DNA from 4 places in the Enterobacter sp. JS8-1 genome. Region 1 is predicted to be linked to each of the others. Evidence: predicted binding sites of a transcription regulator. Region 1 holds the regulator's gene; each other region holds the start of a gene.
The links. The regulator CRP, encoded in region 1, controls carbon source genes, mostly activating them, when cyclic AMP is high. The targets are predictions, from matches to a motif close to ATGTGANNNNNNTCACAT.

Region 1 (5,898 bases):
AGTGGAGGGCGATAGCTTTCACCGCTATACGCGCCCGGAAATGGACATGGCCATCCGCAAGGCGCGCGATCTGGGCAAACACATCAGCTATTTCGGGCCGGAAGCCAACGATTTCAGCCTGCTGGAACAAACCTTCCGCGAATACGGGCAGAGCGGGACCGGGCAGTCCCGCAAATACCTGCACACCTACGACGAAGCGGTTCCCTGGAATCAGGTGCCGGGGACGTTCACCCCGTGGCAGCCGCTGCCGGAGCCGACCGACGTGCTGTTTTACGAAGGGCTACACGGCGGCGTGGTCACGCCTCAACACGACGTCGCGCGTCACGTGGATCTGCTGGTCGGCGTGGTGCCGATTGTTAACCTTGAATGGATCCAGAAGCTGACGCGTGACATGAGCGAGCGCGGGCATTCTCGCGAAGCGGTGATGGATTCCGTCGTGCGCTCCATGGAGGATTACATCAACTTCCTGACGCCGCAGTTCTCCCGCACCCACATCAACTTCCAGCGCGTGCCGACGGTGGATACCTCCAACCCGTTTGCGGCCAAAACGATCCCGTCGCTGGATGAGAGCTTTGTCGTCATCCATTTCCGCAATCTCGAAGGCATTGATTACCCCTGGCTGCTGGCGATGCTGCAGGGCTCGTTTATTTCGCACATGAATACGTTGGTGGTGCCGGGCGGAAAAATGGGGCTGGCGATGGAGTTAATTATGACGCCGCTGGTCCAGCGGCTGATGGAAGGGAAGCAGATCGCGTAAACATGTTCCCTCTCCCTGTGGGAGAGGGTTAGGGTGAGGGCATCAACACGCACGATGCCCCAATAATTAAGCCTCGATCACTTCATACGAATGCGTGATTTTTACCGCTTTCTCCAGCATTAACGCCACAGAGCAATATTTCTCCGCAGAAAGGTCTACGGCGCGTGATACTGCGGCATCTTTCAGTTCTTTACCGGTCACGATAAAGTGCAGATTAATGTGCGTGAACAGGCGTGGCGCCTCTTCGCGACGTTCGGAAGTAAGCTTCACTTCGCAATCGGTCACATCATGGCGACCTTTTTGCAAAATCGACACCACGTCAATTGCACTGCATCCGCCCGCCGCCATCAGCACCATCTCCATCGGGCTTGGGGCTTTGTCGCCGGAGTTACCGTCCATCAAAATCTGATGTCCAGAAGCGGATTCGCCCAGGAACGTTAAACCTTCAACCCATTTGACACGCGCTTGCATATTCATTAACTCCAACGTTGCATTTTTGGTGACAGATTACGCGTGCATTACATTTCTCGCAACGGAAGGCGACCTGCATCATGCTGAAGCGAGACACCAGGAGACACGCGGCAAAAGCTATGCTAAAACACTCTGGATGCTACAGTAATACATTGACGTTACACATGTATGCAGAGGACATCAAACTTTACTGGCTGCGAAACGTTACGACAGCCGACTTCCCAGGGTATGGGTAAGAATTCGATTGCAACCCCAGAGTCCGGATGCATCTTATGACTCTGGTGACAGCTTATAACAGAGGATAACAGCGCATGGTGCTTGGCAAACCGCAAACAGACCCGACTCTCGAATGGTTCTTGTCTCATTGCCACATTCATAAGTACCCATCGAAGAGCACGCTGATTCACCAGGGTGAAAAAGCGGAAACGTTGTATTACATCGTTAAAGGCTCGGTGGCAGTGCTGATCAAAGATGAAGAAGGGAAAGAGATGATCCTTTCTTATCTGAACCAGGGCGATTTCATCGGTGAACTGGGCCTGTTTGAAGAGGGCCAGGAACGTAGCGCCTGGGTTCGTGCAAAGACAGCATGTGAAGTGGCTGAAATTTCTTACAAGAAATTCCGTCAGCTGATTCAGGTTAATCCTGACATCCTGATGCGTCTTTCTTCCCAGATGGCGCGCCGTCTGCAGGTGACGTCTGAGAAAGTGGGTAACCTCGCCTTCCTGGACGTAACCGGCCGTATCGCGCAGACCCTGCTGAACCTGGCAAAACAGCCAGACGCCATGACCCACCCTGACGGCATGCAAATTAAAATTACCCGCCAGGAAATTGGTCAGATCGTCGGTTGCTCCCGTGAAACAGTGGGTCGTATCCTGAAAATGCTGGAAGACCAGAACCTGATCTCCGCCCACGGTAAAACCATCGTGGTTTACGGAACGCGTTAATTCCGCTCAAACGGCGTGCCATCGCAAGGTGTCACGCCGTTTTTGTCTCTACTCCTCATGTGGCGCAGGCTGATCTATCACCCGGAAGTTAACTACGCACTGCGACAAACGCTGGTGTTGTGCCTTCCTGTGGCCGTGGGCCTGATCCTCGGACACCTCCAGCAAGGTCTGCTGTTTTCCCTCGTGCCCGCCTGCTGCAACATTGCCGGTCTGGACACGCCGCATAAGCGCTTTTTCAAACGCCTGATTATCGGTGGCTGTCTGTTTGCTGGCTGTAGTCTCGCCGTACAGCTCCTGCTTGCCCGTGATATCCCTCTGCCCCTGATCCTGACCGTGCTGGCGATGACGCTTGGCGTGACGGCGGAAATCAGTTCGCTGCACGCGCGCCTGCTGCCCGCCTCGCTGATTGCGGCTATCTTCACCCTGAGCCTCGCCGGGAATATGCCGGTGTGGGAGCCGCTGCTGATCTACGCCCTTGGCACGCTCTGGTACGGGGTGTTTAACTGGTTCTGGTTTTGGCTCTGGCGGGAACAGCCGCTGCGTGAATCCCTGAGCCTGCTCTATGTGCAGCTTGCGGATTACTGTGAAGCCAAATACACCCTGCTCACCCAACATACCGACCCGGAGAAATCCCTGCCGCCGCTGCTGACGCGCCAGCAAAAGGTTGTCGACCTGATTAGCCAGTGCTACCAGCAGCTGCACATGCTTGCCGCCAACAAGAACCACGAATACAAACGGCTGCTGCGCACTTTCCAGGTGGGGCTGGACCTGCAGGAGCATATCTCCGTTAGCCTTCACCACCCGCAGGAGGTACAAAAGCTGGTAGAGCGCAGCCATGCAGAAGCAGTGATCCGCTGGAACGCCCAGACCGTCGCCGCGCGGCTTAGGGTACTGGCTGACGATATTCTCTATCACCGCTACCCCACGCGTTTTAACATGGATAAACAGCTCGGCGCGCTGGAGAAAATCGCCCGTCAGCATCCGGATAACCCGGTAGGCCAGTTTGCCGCCTGGCACTTCAGCCGTATCGCCCGCGTGTTGCGTACGCAGCGCCCGCTTTATCCCCGCGACCTGATGGCGGATAAGCAGAAACGTCTGCCGCTGCTGCCTGCGCTCAAAAGCTATCTGTCACTGAAATCCGCCGCCCTGCGCAACGCGGCGCGGATAAGCGTGATGCTGAGCATTGCCAGCCTGATGGGCATGGCGCTGCACCTGCCTAAACCCTACTGGATCTTAATGACCGTGCTGTTTGTCACGCAGAACGGCTACGGGGCCACGCGAGTGCGTATCTTCCACCGGGCTGGCGGAACGCTAGCCGGGCTGATTATTGCGGGCGTGACGCTTCACTTCCACGTGCCGGAAGGCTATACGCTGGTCGGGATGCTGGCGATCACCATGGTGAGCTATCTGATCATCCGTAAAAATTACGGCTGGGCGATGGTGGGCTTTACGGTCACGGCGGTGTACACCCTGCAGCTGCTCACGCTCAACGGCGAGCAGTTTATCGTGGCTCGTCTGGTCGATACACTGATTGGCTGCCTGATTGCCTTCGGCGGTATGGTCTGGCTGTGGCCGCAGTGGCAGAGCGGATTGCTCAGGCAGAACGCCCATGACGCGCTGGAAGCCGACCAGCAGGCCATTCGCCTGATCCTCAGCGACGATCCGCAGCCCTCCCCGCTGGCGTATCAGCGGATGAAGGTCAACCAGGCGCACAACGCGCTGTTTAACTCGCTCAATCAGGCGATGCAGGAGCCGGGGTTTAACTCGCACTATCTTGCAGACATGAAGCTGTGGGTGACACACAGCCAGTTTATCGTCGAGCACATTAACGCCATGACCACGCTGGCGCGCGAGCACACGATGCTGACGCCGGATCTGGCGCAGCGCTATTTGCAGTCGTGTGAAATTGCGTTGCAGAGGTGTCAGCAGCGTCTGGAGTATGACTCGCCGGGTGAATCGGGAGATTCGAATATTCTGGAAGCGCCTGAAACGCTGACCCACGGGCCGATGAGCACCCTTGAGCAGCATCTGCAGCGCGTTCTGGGGCATTTGAACACCATGCACACCATTTCATCAGTGGCATGGCGTCAGCGCCCGCATCACGGGATTTGGTTAACGCGCCGGTTAAAGCGAACCGAGTATTAGCCTTTAACGATCTTCGCGACCGCCGCGGCAAAGCGGGTTAACCCGTCCTCAATATCTTTATCTTCCACCACCAGCGACGGCGCAAAGCGCATCACGTCAGGTCCGGCATTGAGCACCATCACCCCTTCGTGCGCGGCGGCGTGCAGGAAATCACGCGCGCGGCCTTTGAACTGCGGCTTCAGCTCGGCGCCAATCAGCAGCCCCATGCCGCGGATCTCGCTGAAAACATCATATTCATCGTTAATCTGCTGAAGATGCTTCACGAACAGCTCACGCTTCGCGCTAACGCCGTTCAGCACCTCAGGCGTATTGATAATATCAAACGCGGCACCCGCCACGGCGCTTGCCAGCGGGTTGCCGCCGTAAGTAGAGCCGTGAGAGCCGACGTGGAACGCAGAGGCAATCTCCTGCGTCGTCAGTACCGCACTCACCGGGAAACCGCCGCCGAGCGCTTTGGCGCTGGTCAGGATGTCCGGCGTCACGCCGTAGTGCATGTAGGCAAACAGATCCCCGGTGCGCCCCATGCCGCACTGCACTTCATCAAAGACCAGCAGCGCCTGATGCTCGTCACACAGTTCGCGCAGCCCTTTCAGGAATTCCGGCGTCGCTGCGGTCACGCCGCCTTCGCCCTGAATAGGCTCGACCACCACCGCGCAGGTGTGGTCGTCCATTACCGCTTTCACGGCATGCAGATCGTTAAACGGCACGTGGACAATGTCTGCCGGTTTCGGGCCGAAGCCGTCTGAATACTTCGGCTGGCCGCCAACGGAGACGGTAAAGAAGGAGCGTCCGTGGAAGGCATTGTGGAAGGCGATGATTTTGGTTTTGTACGGGCTGTGGCGCGTGGTGGCGTGGTAGCGCGCCAGCTTAAAGGCGGTTTCGTTGGCTTCGGTGCCGGAGTTCATAAACAGCACGCGTTCCGCGAAGGTGGCATCGATGATCTTACGCCCCAGACGCAGCGCCGGTTCGTTGGTGAACACGTTGCTGGTGTGCCACAGGGTTTCGCCCTGGGTTTTCAGCGCCTCCACCAGCGCGGGATGGCAATGGCCCAGCGCCGTCACCGCAATCCCGCCCGCGAAATCAACATACTCTTTACCCTGCTGATCCCAGACGCGGCTGCCTTTCCCCTTCACAGGGATAAACTCAGCCGGTGCATAAATCGGCAGGATCACTTCATCAAATGTTGCACGGGTAATTGCTGGTTGTTCAGTTGCCATGTCATGACCATCCATTTTTATGTCACAGTGATTGTGAAAATATAATCACAAAATATGCATAAAAAATCACAACAAGGCAACAGATATTCAGCGATTGAGGAAATTTGCCAGCAGCGCGTGTCCCTGCTCGCTGAGGATACTTTCCGGATGGAATTGCACGCCTTCGAGATCCCACTTGCGGTGACGGATACCCATGATCTCCTGCGTCTCGCTCCAGGCGGTGACCTCAAAGCAGGCGGGTAGCGTCGGCGGGTCAATGACCAGAGAATGGTAGCGCGTCACGGTTAACGGATTATTTAACCCTGCGAATACGCCCGTGCCGGTGTGGGTGACCGGAGAGGTTTTCCCGTGCATCACTTTCGCA
Region 2 (5,898 bases), 1.5 Mb from region 1:
GTGGTTTACACCATGTTCCCCATCATTGCCGATATTGCGCTGAAAAAAGGGATCCGCCCGGAACGCCCCATGGCGGTAGCCTCCGTGGCTTCGCAAATGGCCATCACCGCCTCGCCTGTATCGGTCGCGGTTGTGTCGCTGGTGTCGATTCTCGGCGCACAGCACGGAATGGGTCACGCGTGGGGGATCCTGGAGATCCTCGCCGTATCCGTCCCTGCCTCGCTGTTTGGGGTGGCGATTGCGGCCCTGTGGAGTTTACGTCGCGGCAAAGATTTAGCGGATGACGTAGAGTTTCAGGAAAAGCTGAAAGATCCGAAACAGCGGGAATTTATCTATGGCAGCACGGAAACGCTCATGAATCAGCGCTTCCCGAAACAGGCCTACTGGTCCACCTGGATCTTCTTCACCGGGATTGCCATCGTGGTGCTGCTCGGTGCCCTGCCTGAATTGCGCCCTGCTTTTGAGGTAAAAGGCAAAATGGCGGCGCTTTCGATGAACCTGGTCATTCAGATGATGATGCTGATTGCCGGTGCTGTCATGCTAATGGCCTGCAAGGTGAATGCCTCTGCTATCTCGAACGGTGCAGTGTTTAAAGCGGGAATGGTTGCGATCTTCTCGGTGTTTGGCGTGGCGTGGATGAGCGATACCTTTTTCCAGGCGCATCTGGATGAACTGAAAATGGCGCTGGAAGGGGTCGTGAAAAGCCACCCGTGGACCTATGCCATTGTACTGTTTCTGGTTTCTAAACTGGTGAACAGCCAGGCGGCGGCGTTAACTGCGGTTGCGCCGATGGGGTTAATGCTGGGCATCGATCCGAAAATGCTGATCGCCTTCTTCCCGGCCTCCTACGGCTACTTTGTCTTACCGACCTACCCCAGCGATCTGGCCTGCATCGGCTTTGACCGTTCAGGCACCACCCGCATCGGCAAATTTATCATCAACCACAGCTTCATCCTGCCGGGGCTGATCGGCGTGAGCTGCGCCTGTGCGGCGAGCTACCTGCTGGTCCAGACCTTCTTCTGACAGTATCTCGGGCGACTGACAGGGTCGCCCGTTTCACGGCTTAGTGAGACTCGCCCTGCGGGGTGAATCGCAGCTCAATCAGTGCGATGGCTTTCTGAATGGCGCGAAGCGTAACCGGATCGGCTGCCGCCGGATGGCTGGTAAAATCGATGTTTTTCAGCTGGGTCGACATTTTTTCACGCACTTCGACAGGCGCGATAACGTCAATCACATCAAGGATTTGCTTAATAACCAGCTGACAGGCAACGACGTCAGAGACCAGTTCCTGATCGGCGCTCAGGTTTTGTGACATGGGGTTTCTCCTTAGTTAAAGGCCGCCATAGTAGCAAACCGCGCGCCCTTTCATCTCTTTCTCGTCGCCCGCAGGCATAAAAAAACCTGCCGAAGCAGGTTTTTTTATCAGAACATCGCACCCGGTGGGACGTCTTTGAAAGTCGTGCAGTAGTTAGCCCACATGCTTTTCAGGATTTTGCGCAGTTTCATTATGTTGCTCCAGTAACGTGTTATGCAGGTGTTATTGTCAATGCGCTTATAATATGACCACCATCACAAAAATCAATCATTTTGTGACGAACATCACACCAATAAATCCACCAGTGCTACAACAATGTTACGAAAAAAGCCGCAAAATCCACGAGTTACGCCCATATAAATTCCAGTAAAATTTTATAAAAAATTTTGATACGCCAGGAAAGTTATGGATGTCATCACATGCTGTTAGCCAACAATCCCCCGAACGAAGGCTTCGATTTCTTTATCCTGGCAGTTTTCAAAGAAACACTGCTGGAAGCGGTGACCGGATACGGCGGTTTTCACCAGTTCAGGATCGATTGCGCGCAGGGTATCAAGGTAATTTTCTTTTACCACCGCCGCTTTCACCTGATTCAGGATCCCCGCGTTACGCACCTGAGGCTCTTTACGCTCTGGCGGATACCCCTCGCCGTTACGGCCCGTGAAGGCTTTCTCAAAGATAAAGCGCACGTTCAATTCAGCGCCCCAGCCAAAGCCTTTGGCAAATGGCAGGGACAGCGCGTTACCGTTGTTGATCTGCGCAAACAGGAAGGCGTCAGCAGGATCGATGCAATAGCCGCAAATCACGCCCGGATGGATATTCAGCGACATCAGCGCCCCCTGGCCGGTACCGCAGCCGGTCACGACAAAATCCACGGCTCTGGAATTCAGCAGAATGCTCGCCATAATGCCCAGATGGATATAGGTAAGATGGTGGTCGTTCTCGTCGCTCATCCCGACGTTATACACCGGGAAGCCTTTTTCATCGGCAACGGCTTTTAGCTCATTAAGGATGATGGGATTTTTAGCTGCCTGGCTGTTTTCCATCATCAGCGCAATTTTCATCGTGTCTCTCCTGAATGTGTGGCGGACAAGCCCGCGGTGAATACCTTATCCCCTTAACCTTACTATCAAACAAACACTCTTTCAAATTAAGTGAAAATGCGTTTTAAAAAACGCAATTGCGCTCACAGTTTCGTGACCTGATGCTGTTCGTTGCGAAGAGAAAGGGTTGATCCTCGGGCTATTCGAGGCATTGACTGGAACCGTTGAAGCTAAAATAGCGTATTTCCCTCTTCACGCAGAGTGAACCATGAAAAGAGTATTCATCGCCGGAACGATCCTGCTTCTCGCGGGATGCAACGTTAACCGTCAGGCGGAGGTCAGTCACCTTGACGCCCCCAACGGAGTTGTCCGCCTCGACTACGGCCAGGCCATGCTGCAAAACGCCCATTCCGATGCGTATGTGAATAACGGCACCGCAGTGAAAGCCTGTCAGGGCATGGGATATGCCACCGCCTCCGCCTATGGTCAGCCTGTCAAAACCTGTACCCTGATTAGCGGATCGCTGTGCCTGAACGAGAGCGTGACCATTCAGTATAAATGCATGGGCTACGCCGTGAATCCTAACGTCACGAATCCATGGTATTAATGTCGTCTGCCAGCAGAGCTGGCAGTCTTTTTAATTAAGAACACAAACAATTCTCATTAATAAATATAAAACGTGCCAATGCGTGTTATTCCCATTCGTATTTTTAAATAAACAAATATTTATTTTACGTTTTGCAAATAATTAAATAACAAATTATAGTGTCGCTCATTGTGAACCAGAAATAATAAACCGGAGCGCCACCATGCTGAAAACTGAAATGATCGACAAGCTCAATGCTCAAATGAACCTTGAGCTTTATTCATCCCTTCTTTACCAGCAGATGAGCGCCTGGTGCAGCTATCACAGCTTTGAAGGTGCCGCCGCGTTTCTGCGTCGTCACGCACAGGAAGAGATGACGCACATGCAGCGTCTCTTTGATTATCTGACGGATACGGGCAGCCTGCCGCGCATTGATACGGTCGCCTCTCCGGTTGCTGAATACGGTTCTCTTGATGAACTGTTCCGCGCCACATACGAGCACGAACAGCTGATCACCCAGAAAATTAATGAACTGGTTCATGCTGCAATGACCAGCCAGGATTATCCGACCTTTAATTTCCTGCAATGGTACGTTGCTGAGCAACACGAAGAAGAAAAACTGTTTAAATCTGTGCTGGATAAATTGTCTCTGGCCGGTAAATCAGGTGAAGGTCTTTACTTTATTGATAAAGAACTGGCGACACTCGATACGCAGAATTAATTCCCACACGGTGCTGAACCCTCAGCACCGTTTTAATACCCCCTCTACTTATTACCTCTCCCCTTCGCCTCACCGTTCAACAGATGTTTGCCCCTCGCCAAAGCGTAAACTTAAAATTACACGGGTTGTAACGGTGATTTGACGAGTTCACGCTTTTCCCTTACTCTGCGCCGCAGATTAGGTCGCGATTAAGAATCGTTGTAGAGGAAAGCGTGAAAAACAGAGCTCTGGGAAGTATTTTCATCGTCGCAGGAACGACGATTGGCGCAGGAATGCTAGCCATGCCGTTGGCGGCCGCAGGCGTCGGATTTGGCGTAACGTTATTGTTTCTCGCCACACTCTGGGCGTTGATGTGTTACACCGCTCTGCTGTTACTGGAGGTTTATCAGCACGTCCCTGCAGACACGGGTTTAGGTTCGCTGGCTGCACGCTACCTGGGACGTTATGGCCAGTGGGTTACAGGCTTTAGCATGATGTTCCTGATGTACGCCCTGACGGCTGCCTACATTAGCGGAGCCGGAGAGCTGATCGCGTCCAGCGTCAATGACGGGTTTGGTACACACATTACGCCCGGCACAGGCGCGGTCTTCTTCGCGCTCATCGGCGGCGGCGTGGTGTGTATTGGCACATCGCTTGTCGATCTGTTTAACCGCTTTCTGTTCAGCGCCAAGATTATTTTCCTGGTTGTGATGCTGGTTCTGCTTGCGCCGCACGTTCACAAGATTAACCTGCTGACGCTGCCGCTGGAAAAAGGGCTGGCGCTTTCCGCGATCCCGGTGATTTTCACCTCGTTCGGTTTTCACGGCAGCGTGCCGAGTATCGTCAGCTATATGAATGGCGATACCCGCAAGCTACGCCGCATCTTTATCATCGGCAGCGCGATTCCGCTGGTCGCCTACATCTTCTGGCAGCTGGTCACGCTGGGCAGCATTGACTCCTCAACCTTTATCGGTTTAATGGCTGCGCATTCCGGCCTGAATGGTTTCCTGATGGCGCTGCGTGAGGTGGTGACCTCTCCACACGTCGAGCTGGCGGTACATTTGTTCGCTGACCTGGCGCTGGCGACGTCGTTTTTGGGCGTGGCGCTCGGCCTGTTTGATTATCAGGCCGATCTGTTCCAGCGCCGCAATACCGTTGCCGGACGGTTGCAAACGGGTGCAATTACCTTCCTGCCGCCACTGGCCTTTGCGCTGTTTTACCCGCGTGGCTTTGTGATGGCGCTTGGCTATGCGGGTGTGGCGTTATCCGTCCTCGCGCTGCTGTTGCCTTCCCTGCTGGCATGGAAGAGCCGTCAGCAGCATCCTCAGCAAGGTTATCGCGTGGCGGGGGGTAAACCGCTACTGTGCATCGTGTTTGCCTGTGGCGTGGTGATTATTCTGGTGCAGTTCCTCATAGCAGCGGGAATGCTGCCGGAAGTGGGGTAATAAAAAAGGGGCTACGATTAGCCCCTTTCTTTATTAATGCAAACAACAGCTCTTGAACTTCTTCCCGCTGCCGCACGGACAAGGATCGTTACGCCCGACCTTCGTGCCGTTAATAATCGGTTTTTGTGTTTCCTGCTGCTGCGGGTTAGCAACCCAGTAGTTGTATAAACGCAGCGCCGCGGGCTGGATGCTCTCGATGCTGGCGGTATACTCCTCTTCGGTCAGTTCATCCAGCTTTTCGCTGCCCTCTTCCGTCCCGTGCAGCGCAATCACATCCAGATCGGCTTTCAGTTCGTCAGGCAGTGACGACCAGTCGGTCAGCGCCACGCCGCGCATGTAGCCATAGCACCACTCTTCAACCACGGTGTAGCTTTGGCCATCAACGTCGTTAAAACCAAACATGGGCTCGAACTGATCCGGATACTCGCTCAGGCGCTCAGCAATGTCGTTCATATGCTTAAAGCAGAGATCGATAAAACGGTTCATTTCACGATCGTTTTTCCAGCGCGGAATGTACTTCTCGCCGCCCCAAACCGCTACCAGCCAGGCATCGGGTTCAACCACCCTTGGGCCGGAAAGCACTGCGGTAAGCATGCCGTCCAGTTCGGACACGTCAATCACGGACGCATCGTCATGACCGTAAGACATTAACGTCTCTTCCAGCCACTCCATTTCGCTTTCATTTAATGGGCCTTCAGTCATTGCTGACACTCCTGATAAAAAAAGGAAAAGATCCTAACACATATCGTACGCCTTTCCTGGCTGAAGTTGAGGTCTTTATTGCTGCAAAAACGTGCAAATCGTGACCC
Region 3 (5,898 bases), 250 kb from region 1:
TGCCAGCATTCAGACGCTCAAGCACACGGTTTTCAAAGGCCTGGGTTTGTTCCATTATTGCCTGCATATCTGACAATCTGTTATTCGGGCGCAGGCTAACCTGCGCCGGACTCTGTATCATTTGGTTGCGTTATATGCGCTTACCGCCTCCGCCACCACGTCGCTGTTGGCGTCCAGACCGGAAATCTGCGCCAGCGCAGCCTGCGCGCCGTTGTCATCAATCAGCTGAGCCAGCTCAATCGCCTGCGGATCCTGCTCGCTGCGGTAGTGCATTGCAGCCGCGATCCCTTTCACCAGGTTAGCGTGTGGCAGGCCGTATTCCAGCGTGCCCAGCAGCGGCTTAATCAGGCGATCGCCCGCGCTCAGTTTACGCAGCGGCTGACGACCCACGCGCTCAACGTCATCTTTCAGATACGGGTTTTCAAAACGACCGAGGATTTTCTGGATGTATGCTGCGTGTTTATCAGCATCAAAACCGTAGCGTTTGATCAGCACCGCGCCGCTCTCTTCCATTGCCCCTTTCACCACCGCGCGGATCTTCTCATCGAGGATCGCGTCACGAATGGTCTGATGACCGGCCAATTTTCCGAGGTACGCGGTTATAGCATGACCCGTGTTCAGCGTGAAGAGTTTACGTTCGACAAATGCCATCAGGTTATCAGTTAATTCCATCCCCGGGATGGTAGGCAGGGTGCCTTTAAACTGGGTTTTATCGACGATCCACTCGCTGAAGGTTTCAACGGTCACTTCCAACGGGTCGTTGGTTGCAGATTCTGATGGCGGTACGATACGGTCAACGGCGGAGTCGACAAAGCCGACGTGCATTTCAACCCATGCTTTGTCTTCGTCAGCGACAGCCGCCAGAACGTGGCCTTTCAGCTGCGTGGTGCCGCGCACCATGTTTTCGCAGGCGATGATGTTCAGCGGAGCGTCGTTGCCCTGTGCTTTACGCTTCGCCAGACCTTTTGCCACCGCAGGCGCGATACGCTCAAGCACCACCGGACCTACCGCCGTGGTGACCAGATCAACGCTGGCAATCAGGTCGATAACGTCGTCGCCAATGCTGCTTACCGCATTCACGCCCGACACGGTTTCAACCTGCTCGTTTTCACCCACTACGTGGACCTGATAGCTATGACGGGCATTCAGGGCATCCAGGACCACCTGATTCACATCGGCAAACGTCAGCGTAATGCCCGCGTCTGCCAGCAGTTTGCCGATAAAACCACGGCCAATGTTACCTGCGCCAAAATGTAATGCTTTCATAGTATTAACCTTCATTAATGTTTTTACCCGAGAGGGCTGGGGTGAGGCTTTTCCCTCACCCTAACCCTCTCCCAAAGGGAGAGGGAATAGTTGGAACTTACTTGTTCAGCAGTGCCAGAACTTCTTCAACGCTTTCAGTCTGTGCCAGGCGCTCGATAACAGACTCATCGTCCAGCGCGTTGGTCAGGCTGGTAATCACCTGAATGTGCTCGTTGTTGCGTGCGGCAATACCAATCACCAGACGGGCGATGTCATCTTCTTCTTCGCCGAAGCGCACGCCGTCAGGGTACTGACAGAACACCACGCCCGTTTTCAGCACGCGGTCTTTTGCTTCAACCGTACCGTGCGGAACCGCGATGGATTCACCCAGGTAGGTTGGGGTCAGTTTTTCACGTTCCAGCATTGCGTCAACGTATTCTGGCTGAACGTAGCCCCCTTTCACCAGCTGCTCACCGGCAAAGCGAATCGCTTCTTCCTTGTTGGTCGCGGTACGACCGAGGAAGATGTTTTCCGCACCCAGTTTGAACAGGTGAGCATTGCTCTCGTCGAAGCTGTCCTGCAGGCTGCTACGCACTTTGACTTCGTTATCTTCGTGACGCTGGGCCGCAACCAGACGCTCTGTCAGGCTGGTGTACAGGCCGCTGTCGAGGAAGTTAGTCAGCGAAATGTGCTGCGCCTGAGGCACCTGACGCATGGCGCGTTCGGTCAGATCGCGGTGCGTGATAACCAGGTCAACGTCCGGCGGCAGGCTGTTAATCGCGCTGTTAGTGACAGAGATATTGGTCAGACCCGCATCCTGTACTTTCTTACGCAGCACGCCTGCACCCATTGCGCTGGAGCCCATACCGGCGTCACAGGCAACGATGATTTTACGCACGTGGCTCAGGTCGTTAGAGACATCGCCAGCGGCCAGCGGGGTAGCGCCTTTGGATTCCGCTTTCATGTCGTGCATACGACGGGTTGCCGCTTCGATATCGTCGTCTTCTTTCACTTTGCTGGTTTTCAGCAGGATAGACGCCACCACGAAGGAGACCGCCATCGCCGCACAGATCGCCGCGATGTTAGCGAAGTAAGCCCCTTTTGGCGTCATCGCCAGTACCGCCAGGATAGAGCCCGGAGACGCTGGAGAAACCAGACCACCGCCCAGCACGCTCAGCGTGAACACACCCGTCATACCGCCGAGGATAACGGCCAGGATCAGACGTGGGTTCATCAGCACGTACGGGAAGTAAATTTCGTGGATACCGCCCAGGAAGTGAATGATAGCCGCGCCGCCCGCAGACTGCTTAGCGCTGCCGCGACCAAAGAACATGTACGCCAGCAGAACGCCCATACCCGGACCCGGGTTCGCTTCAATCAGGAAGAAGATGGACTTACCGAGGTCATGGGACTGCTGAATACCCAGCGGTGAGAAGATACCGTGGTTGATGGCGTTGTTGAGGAACAGGATTTTCGCCGGTTCAACAAAGATAGACGCCAGCGGCAGCATGTCGTGCGCAACCATGAAGTTAACGCCTGCTGCCAGAATTTTGGACAGCACTTCAACCGCAGGGCCAATGCCCATGAACGCCAGAATCGCGAGGATCATCCCGATGATGCCCGCAGAGAAGTTGTTCACCAGCATTTCGAAGCCGGATTTGATCTTGCCATCAACCCAGACGTCGAATTTCTTAATCGCCCAGCCGCCCAGAGGACCGGCAATCATCGCGCCGAGGAACATCGGCATATCCGCACCGACGATAACACCCATGGTGGTGATGGCACCCACGACGCCACCACGGTCACCGCCGACCAGACGACCACCGGTGAAACCGATGAGCAGCGGCAGCAGATAGGTAATCATTGGACCAACAAGCTTCGCCAGCGTTTCGTTAGGCAACCACCCTGTCGGAATGAATAATGCAGTGATGATACCCCACGCGATAAACGCGCCGATATTTGGCATCACCATATTGCTGAGGAAACGACCAAAGCTTTGAACTTTGATCTTGAAATCGGATGACATAAAACACCCCTTCTTCTGTTTACGCTTAGGCTTGCGGCCCGAGGTTTATTGTTAATGTGCGGCGGCAGAGGTAGCCGGGCCCTGTTCTGATGCTGTGAAATCTGGCACTGAATCGTTCAACTGTCCAGACAGCGAAAATTTGTGTGATCTCAGTCACGTAAATGTAGGGGGTGGGGCGAATAATGAAGTGATCTCCATCACAAAATCAGTGTGTAAAATAAATACAGCGCGTAGAAAAGAAGCAAAATCACCCTTGTTTTGTGATTAATATCACATTTGGACGCCGCCTGTTTGTTTCTGAGATGTGACTGGATTCACAAAATATTTTTATGCAGATTTGTCTGCATGTGATCCCTGGCAAACTTTGCTTTGCCATTCGACGCCAGGATGAAAGCAAGCAACACGGAAAGCTAAAAAACCACTTTGAAGATGTGGTATGGCGAAAAAGGAAAAGGTAGATTACGCTCATAATGTAAGGTTAAGTATATTATTATTCAGGATATATTTTGACACGCTTATAAACTTGCATGGAGATATTATAAAAACCGATACTCCCCGCCTTTGAAATAACAAGCATTGCTCTTTTGTTTAAAAATAAACTAATTAGGCCGCGTACTGTTTTATTAATTTAATGAGTTGACGTTGTTTAAGTGAGGAGAATATGTTTCTCAACTATTTTGCGCTGGGTGTATTGATTTTTGTGTTCCTGGTTCTGTTTTACGGAATCATCGCTATTCATGACATCCCTTATAATATGGCGAAAAAACGTAACCATCCCCATGCCGATGCTATCCATACGGCGGGGTGGATAAGCCTGTTTACGCTCCATGCCATTTGGCCGTTTCTGTGGATATGGGCCACGTTGTATCGGGAAGATCGCGGCTGGGGTATGCAGAACCATATCTCAAAACCGGATGAGGTGCCGGGTATGGATGCTCTGACCCAACGCGTAGCCGAACTCGAGCAAAAACTGGCCGCAGTGCAACCCGCTTCCGATAAAAATACGCTGGAGCGCTGATCATGGATTTGTTGATTATTCTGACCTATGTGGCCTTTGCATGGGCCATCTTTAAAATATTTCGTATTCCGGTCAACCAATGGACGCTCGCCACCGCAACCCTGGGTGGGGTATTTATTGTCGCGGGCCTTATCTTATTAATGAATTATAACCACCCGTATACCTTTACGGCGCAAAAGGCGGTTATTTCCATTCCGATCACGCCGCAGGTGACGGGAATAGTCACGGAAGTGACCGATAAAAATAACCAGCTTATTAAAAAAGGCGAAGTGTTATTTAAACTGGATCCGGGCCGCTATCAGGCACGCGTCGACCGGCTGAAGGCAGACCTGGTGACTGCCACGCACAATATCGACAATCTGAAAGCACAGCTCTCGGAAGCGGTCGCGAATACGACACGCGTGTCCGCTGAACGCGATCGTCTGTTTAAAGATTATCAGCGCTACCTGAAAGGCAGCCAGGCGAAGGTGAATCCGTTCTCTGAAAGCGATATCGACAACGCGCGTCAGAACTACCTGGCACAGGATGCGATGGTGAAAGGCTCCGTTGCCGAACAAACGCAGATTCAAAGCCAGTTAGACAGCATGGTAAATGGCGAACAGTCGCAGATTGCTTCTCTTCGCGCGCAGCTGGCGGAAGCCACCTATAACCTCGATCAGACCGTGGTGCGTGCGCCAAGCAATGGGTATATCACCCAGGTGCTGATCCGTCCGGGTACGTACGCCGCCGCGCTGCCGCTGCGTCCGGTAATGGTGTTCATTCCTGAACAGAAACGTCAAATCGTGGCGCAGTTCCGCCAGAACTCGTTACTGCGTTTGAAACCGGGCGACGAAGCGGAAGTGGTGTTTAACGCACTGCCGGGCCAGGTGTTCACCGGTAAACTTACCAGCGTCCTGCCGGTGGTGCCGGGAGGGACTTACCAGGCGCAGGGCGCGCTGCAGGCGCTGACGGTCGTACCGGGCACCGATGGCGTGCAGGCGCTTATCGAACTGGAGCCAAACGCGGACGTTGATGCGCTGCCTGATGGTATCTACGCCCAGGTGGCGGTCTATTCCGACCACTTCGCCCATGTCTCGGTAATGCGTAAGGTCCTGTTACGTATGACCAGCTGGATGCACTACCTCTACCTCGATCACTAATCTCTCCCGAGGCAGGAATGCGATAAGCATACCTGCCTTTTTTCGCTGCTTGATCCATACTGACCTCTTTGTGAGCATTCAGGAGCAGGCAATGAAACTCATCGGCAGCTATACCAGTCCCTTCGTGCGTAAAATCTCGATTCTCCTTCTGGAGAAAGGGATTGAATTTGAATTCGTCAATGAACAGCCCTACAGCGCCGAAAATGGCGTTGCGCAGTACAATCCGTTGGGCAAAGTCCCTGCACTGGTGACCGATGAGGGTGAATGCTGGTTTGATTCGCCGATAATTGCGGAATACGTCGAACAACTCGGCGTTGCGCCAGCCATGCTGCCGGCCGATCCAAAAGCGGCGCTGGCCATGAAGCAAATCGAAGCGCTGGCAGATGGCATCATGGATGCGGCGTTAACCTCCGTGCGGGAGCTGGCACGGCCTGTCGCCCAGCAGTCGGAAACGGAGCTGCTGCGCCAGC
Region 4 (5,898 bases), 2.1 Mb from region 1:
GGATCTTCCGGCACGCCGTCACCCGGACAGAAGAAGCGGCTGACAAAGTCATACGAGTCCCCCGGTGCCGTGACGCAGACCATTTTATCCAGCGGGATCATTGCCGCGATTTCCGGCGTTAAGGCTTCTACCTGCTGCTGGCTTTCCAGCACCACCATGTAATCGCGCCCTGCGCGGATCTCTTGTGCACCGCGGATGCCCAGCGCGCTGAAGAGTAACGCGGGCGGATTGTCGACAACCTCCGTCGACCATGCCGGGAAATTGAGCGTCAGCCAGTCTCCGTTGCGCTTCACCGTCAGGTCGCCAACAAAACGCGTCGAGAAGGTGATTTCGGTATGCGGGTAGTCGAGATATTCAAAAATGACGTGGGATGCCGCCAGCGTCGCATGTCCGCAGAGGTTAATTTCATCAAGCGTGGTAAACCAGCGCAGCTCGAAGCCGTTATCCGTACGCACGAAGAAGGCCGTTTCCGACTGGTTATGCTGCTTCGCCATGTTGAGCAGCGTCTCATCCGGAAGCCACTCTTCCAGCGGGCAAACCGCCGCCGCATTACCACCGAACGCCCTGTCGCTGAAGGCATCTACCAGATAAAAATCAATTTCCTGCATGGTCTCTTCCTCTTTTTTTCTAGCGCAGAAATACTGTGCCTTTCAAATATAATGATGCCTGGCCGCTCATCATCACGCGCGAGCCTTTCAGTTCGCAGCGCACATCACCGCCACGGGCCGAAACCTGACGCGCAAACAGCGTCGTTTTTCCCAGCGTTTCACTCCAGTAAGGAATGAGCATCGTATGCGCAGAGCCGGTGACAGGATCTTCAGGTACGGCAACCCCTGGTGAGAAGAAGCGGCTGACGAAATCGTACTCACCCTCCCCACGCGCGGTGACGGCAACCTTGTGTTCACCTGGCGTCATCGCGGAATAGTTTGGCGTCACGGCTTCCACCTGCTCACGATTTTCCAGCACCACCACCCAGGCGCGCCCCTTTCGGGCCTCAACGTAGCGGTTGATCCCCAGCGCGGCGAGCATCTCTGGCGGCGGGGTCAATTCCTGCGTCGGACAGGCCGGGAAATCGAGCGTCATCCAGTCACCTTCCCGGCTGACCGTCAGGCGGCCCGAGGCGGTCTCAAAGTGAATGCGCGAGTCCGGGTAGTCCAGCTCGTTAAACAGCACATACGCAGCGGCAAGCGTCGCGTGCCCGCAGAGATTGACCTCGGTTAAGGTGGTAAACCAGCGCAGCTCAATCCCGCCTTTACTGCACACGAAGAACGCGGTTTCGGACTGGTTATGCTGCTGCGCCATGCTGAGTAACGTCTCATCCGGTAGCCATGCCTTTAGCGGGCAAACCGCCGCCGGATTGCCACCAAATGAGGTATCACTAAACGCATCTACCAGGTAAAAATCAATCTCCTGCATCGACTTACCGCCTGTTATCGTTATGTTGTTCTTTATCTTCACGGAAAACCTCGCCCGCCGCTACCGCTGTGGTACGGTAAATTTTGTGATTAAGGTCACATTATGGTTGAGTTTTCGCCGTTTAAAGCTTTAAGATCGTCTCCTCATCGTTAATCAATCCCAGACATCTTTATGACAACAAACACGGTTTCCCGCAGGGTCGCGTGGCTACGTGTGGTCACGCTCGCCATCGCTGCGTTTATTTTCAATACCACTGAATTTGTTCCGGTTGGGCTGCTGTCTGACATAGCCGACAGCTTCCAGATGGAGACGGCGCAGGTGGGCATTATGTTGACCATCTACGCCTGGGTGGTGGCGCTGATGTCGCTGCCGTTTATGCTGCTGACCAGCCAGATGGAGCGGCGAAAGCTGCTGATTGGCCTGTTTGTGGTCTTCATCGCCAGCCATGTGCTGTCATTTATGGCGTGGAATTTTACGGTGCTGGTCGTTAGCCGCATCGGTATTGCCTTTGCCCATGCGGTGTTTTGGTCGATTACCGCGTCGCTCGCTATTCGCCTGGCACCGGCGGGGAAACGCGCGCAGGCGCTGAGCCTGATTGCCACCGGTACCGCGCTGGCGATGGTGCTCGGCCTGCCTATTGGTCGTATTGTCGGGCAATACTTCGGCTGGCGTACCACCTTCTTTGCCATCGGCATGGGGGCGCTGATCACACTGGTCTGCCTCATCAAGCTGCTGCCAACATTGCCGAGCGAACATTCCGGCTCGCTGAAAAGCCTGCCGCTGTTGATGCGTCGCCCGGCGCTGATGAGCATTTATTTGCTTACGGTGATTGTGGTAACCGCCCATTACACGGCCTACAGCTACATTGAGCCGTTTGTGCAGGTTGTGGCGGGCTTTAGCGCCAATTTCGCCACGGTTCTGCTGCTGATTCTGGGCGGCGCGGGCATTATCGGCAGTATTCTGTTTGGTAAGCTCGGCAACCAGCATGCGTCTACGCTGGTGAGCAGTGCCATTGGCCTGCTGCTGGCGTGCCTGCTGTTGCTGATGCCTGCCGCGGGCAGCGAAAGTCATCTGGCGATCCTCAGCCTGTTTTGGGGCGTAGCAATCATGATCATCGGTCTGGGCATGCAGGTGAAAGTGCTGGCGCTGGCACCGGATGCCACGGACGTCGCTATGTCGCTCTTCTCGGGAATTTTCAATCTGGGGATTGGGGCGGGCGCGCTGCTGGGAAATCAGATTAGCCTGCATGTGTCGATGTCGGCGATTGGCTATCTGGGGGCGATCCCTGCGCTGGTGGCGCTTATCTGGTCGCTGCTGATTTTCCGTAAATGGCCGGTGGCGCTCGAGGAACAGGGCCAGCACGGGTGAGGTTTGTTTGTGCCGGGTGGCGCTGCGCTTACCCGGCCTACGAAATCCGTCTTTTTGTAGGCCGGGTAAGGCGAAGCCGCCACCCGGCAATGACCTCAGTGGTAGGTCTTAATAATTTCCAGCACGCCGTTAATAATAAACTGCACGCCCATACACACCAGCAGGAAACCCATCAGACGGGAAATCGCTTCAATCCCGCCCTTTCCTACCCAGCGCATAATCGCGCCGGAACTGCGCAGGGATGCCCACACGATAATACCGATAAGCGCGAAAATCAGCGGTGGCGCAACCGTCAGCACCCAGTCCGGGAAGGTGGAGCTATCACGCACCGTTGAGGCGGAGCTGATGATCATCGCAATCGTTCCCGGCCCCGCCGTACTCGGCATCGCTAACGGGACAAAAGCAATATTCGCGCTGGGCTCTGTTTCCAGCTCTTCGGATTTGCTGGTCGCTTCCGGTGATTCATGCGCTTTTTGCGCGGGGAACAGCATACGGAACCCGATAAAGGCCACAATCAGCCCCCCGGCGATACGCAGGCCGGGAATCGAAATCCCAAAGGTGTTCATCACAAGCTGTCCGGCATAATAAGCCACCATCATGATGGCAAACACATAGACAGAGGCCATCATCGACTGATGATTGCGCTCTGCGCTGTTCATGTTCCCTGCCAGCCCCAGAAACAGCGCCACCGTCGTTAACGGGTTCGCCAGCGGCAGCAACACCACCAGCCCGAGGCCAATTGCTTTAATCAAATCCAACATAGTGCGTCGTTGTCCTTATCCATATTCATCCCCGCAATTATAGGGTGAAAGTGTGACATTCAGCCATGACCACAACGTAACCATTATTTTCTCACTGCAATGATAACCCTGCGTTATGTATATGATTTGAAAGCACTCAAAAAAAGTTCATGAAACGTTTTAGCAATTCGTGGCATCCGTCGATTCATTCAGTTGACTTATACTTGCCTGAGCAATAATATCTGCCGTGACTAAACTACTTGCCAGGGCAACCATTGTGAAAAGTACCAGCGATCTCTTTAACGACATCATTCCACTGGGCCGTCTTATTCACATGGTTAACCAGAAAAAAGATCGCCTGCTCAATGACTATCTGTCACCGCTGGATATCACCGCAACACAGTTCAAAGTGCTGTGTTCCATTCGCTGCGAAGTGTGTATCACGCCGGTTGAGCTGAAAAAGGTGCTCTCTGTCGATCTGGGTGCATTAACCCGCATGCTGGATCGTCTCGTCTGCAAAGGATGGATAGAACGAAGCCCTAACCCGAATGACAAACGCGGCGTGCTGATCAAACTGACCAGCGACGGCGCGGCCATGTGTGAGCAATGTCATCAACTCGTAGGACAAACACTGCATCAGGAACTAACAAAAAACTTAACGGCAGATGAAGTGGCAACGCTTGAGCTTTTGCTTAAGAAAATACTGCCGTAAACAGAAAAAGAGGTATGACGATGTCCAGACGCAATACTGACGCTATCACCATTCATAGCATTTTGGACTGGATCGAGGACAACCTGGAATCGCCGCTCTCCCTTGAAAAAGTGTCAGAGCGTTCAGGTTACTCAAAATGGCACCTGCAACGGATGTTCAAAAAAGAGACCGGTCATTCATTAGGTCAATATATTCGCAGCCGCAAGCTGACGGAGATTGCCCAAAAACTGAAAGAAAGCAATGAGCCGATCCTTTATCTGGCGGAGCGTTACGGATTTGAATCGCAACAAACCCTGACGCGCACGTTTAAGAACTACTTTGATGTGCCGCCTCATAAGTATCGTATCACCAGCATGCCGGGTGAATCCCGATATCTCTATCCGTTAAAACACTGTAGTTAAACAACGCCTGTAAAGACGTACCGAGGAAATCATGAAAGTTACCGTCTCCGCCGCCCTCGCCTTGCTGGTGCTGTTTTCCAGCCAGACCTTCGCGGAGCAAACGCCCAGTGCAACGCAGCAAAATAATCGTGACACGATGATTTTGCCGTCAGCACATGACCAGTCACCTTTTGATTTCAACCATATGGGGGCTGGTAGCGACAAATCCGACGAATTAGGCGTGCCGTATTACAATCAGCACGGCTTCTGATTCGTTTTGCCCCGCCTCTGCGGGGCTTTTTTGTGCCCTAATTCCGTACTCGCGTCGCCCGACGCACGCGCAAACCAAACACATTGATGTAGAGTCCACCCATGATCAGCACCGCGCCAAAGAGCTGCAGCGCGCTGAGTTTTTCATCCAGCAGCAACGCCGCGCTGGCCAGCCCCACCACGGGTACCAGCAGAGACAGTGGCGCCACCCGCCAGGTTTCGTAGCGACCCAGCAGCGAACCCCAAATGCCATAGCCGATAATCGTGGCGACGAACGCCAGATAAATCAGCGACAGGATAGTCGTGAGATCGATCTCGACCAGGCTTTTCAGCATCAGATCCGGGCCGTCCAGAATAAACGATGCCGCCAGAAACGGGATAACAGGGATCAGCGCACTCCACACCACCAGAGACATCACCGCCGGGCGCGCCTCATGCTGCATAATCAGCTTGTTGAAGATGTTTCCGCAGGCCCAGCTAAGCCCCGCCGCCAGCGTGAGCATAAAGCCCAGCAGGGCCACATGCTGACCGTTCAGGCTGGCTTCAATCAGCACCAGCACGCCAAACACCGCCAGCGTGATCCCCGCCAGCTGTTTACCCTGTAAACGCTCACCAAACACAAACGCGCCGAGAATGATGGTAAAGAACGCCTGCGCCTGCAGAACCAGCGAGGCCAGGCCGGCGGGCATGCCGAACTTAATGGCGCAGAAGAGAAACGCAAATTGACCAAAACTGATGGTCAGGCCGTAGCCCAGCAGCAGTTTCAGGGGGATTTTTGGACACGCCACGAAAAATAGCGCCGGGAACGCCACCAGCATAAAACGTAAACCGGCCAGCATCAGCGGGGGCATATTGTGTAACCCCAGCTTGATGACCACAAAATTAAGCCCCCACACTACGACCACCAGCAACGCCAGCAGCCCGTCTTTACGCGTCATACCCTGCCCCTGAATTATTAATAATTTGTTAACACTTCAAGGTAACAGAAAAAATAGCACCACGAGAAGATCAT

Region 2: a site for CRP is predicted at 1,588-1,605, ahead of azuC (stress response protein AzuC). Genes of this name have one in related genera too.
Region 3: a site for CRP is predicted at 3,530-3,547, ahead of ACOQH0_RS22260 (PTS mannitol transporter subunit IICBA). Genes of this name have one in related genera too.
Region 4: a site for CRP is predicted at 1,500-1,517, ahead of ACOQH0_RS11175 (sugar transporter). Genes of this name have one in related genera too.

The regions. Positions count from the first base shown of each region.
Region 1 covers NZ_CP185805.1:4,417,956-4,423,853, forward strand. Annotated here, with positions in the region: gene ACOQH0_RS21165 (phosphoribulokinase) at 1-757, shown strand, start outside; gene ACOQH0_RS21170 (OsmC family protein) at 824-1,228, opposite strand; gene crp (cAMP-activated global transcriptional regulator CRP) at 1,540-2,172, shown strand; gene ACOQH0_RS21180 (YccS/YhfK family putative transporter) at 2,230-4,317, shown strand; gene argD (bifunctional acetylornithine/succinyldiaminopimelate transaminase) at 4,314-5,534, opposite strand; gene pabA (aminodeoxychorismate synthase component 2) at 5,622-5,898, opposite strand, start outside.
Region 2 covers NZ_CP185805.1:2,920,610-2,926,507, forward strand. Annotated here, with positions in the region: gene ACOQH0_RS13880 (anaerobic C4-dicarboxylate transporter) at 1-1,023, shown strand, start outside; gene ACOQH0_RS13885 (DUF2766 family protein) at 1,064-1,315, opposite strand; gene azuC (stress response protein AzuC) at 1,423-1,506, opposite strand; gene ACOQH0_RS13895 (RpiB/LacA/LacB family sugar-phosphate isomerase) at 1,741-2,379, opposite strand; gene yecR (YecR family lipoprotein) at 2,627-2,965, shown strand; gene ftnA (non-heme ferritin) at 3,168-3,665, shown strand; gene tyrP (tyrosine transporter TyrP) at 3,878-5,089, shown strand; gene ACOQH0_RS13915 (YecA family protein) at 5,123-5,791, opposite strand.
Region 3 covers NZ_CP185805.1:4,663,046-4,668,943, reverse strand. Annotated here, with positions in the region: gene mtlR (mannitol operon repressor MtlR) at 1-121, opposite strand, end outside; gene mtlD (mannitol-1-phosphate 5-dehydrogenase) at 118-1,266, opposite strand; gene ACOQH0_RS22260 (PTS mannitol transporter subunit IICBA) at 1,364-3,271, opposite strand; gene ACOQH0_RS22255 (DUF3302 domain-containing protein) at 3,933-4,289, shown strand; gene ACOQH0_RS22250 (HlyD family secretion protein) at 4,292-5,428, shown strand; gene ACOQH0_RS22245 (glutathione S-transferase) at 5,520-5,898, shown strand, end outside.
Region 4 covers NZ_CP185805.1:2,353,576-2,359,473, reverse strand. Annotated here, with positions in the region: gene ACOQH0_RS11185 (PhzF family phenazine biosynthesis protein) at 1-608, opposite strand, end outside; gene ACOQH0_RS11180 (PhzF family phenazine biosynthesis protein) at 628-1,416, opposite strand; gene ACOQH0_RS11175 (sugar transporter) at 1,588-2,784, shown strand; gene ACOQH0_RS11170 (MarC family NAAT transporter) at 2,880-3,545, opposite strand; gene marR (multiple antibiotic resistance transcriptional regulator MarR) at 3,802-4,236, shown strand; gene marA (MDR efflux pump AcrAB transcriptional activator MarA) at 4,257-4,637, shown strand; gene marB (multiple antibiotic resistance protein MarB) at 4,669-4,887, shown strand; gene eamA (O-acetylserine/cysteine exporter) at 4,925-5,824, opposite strand.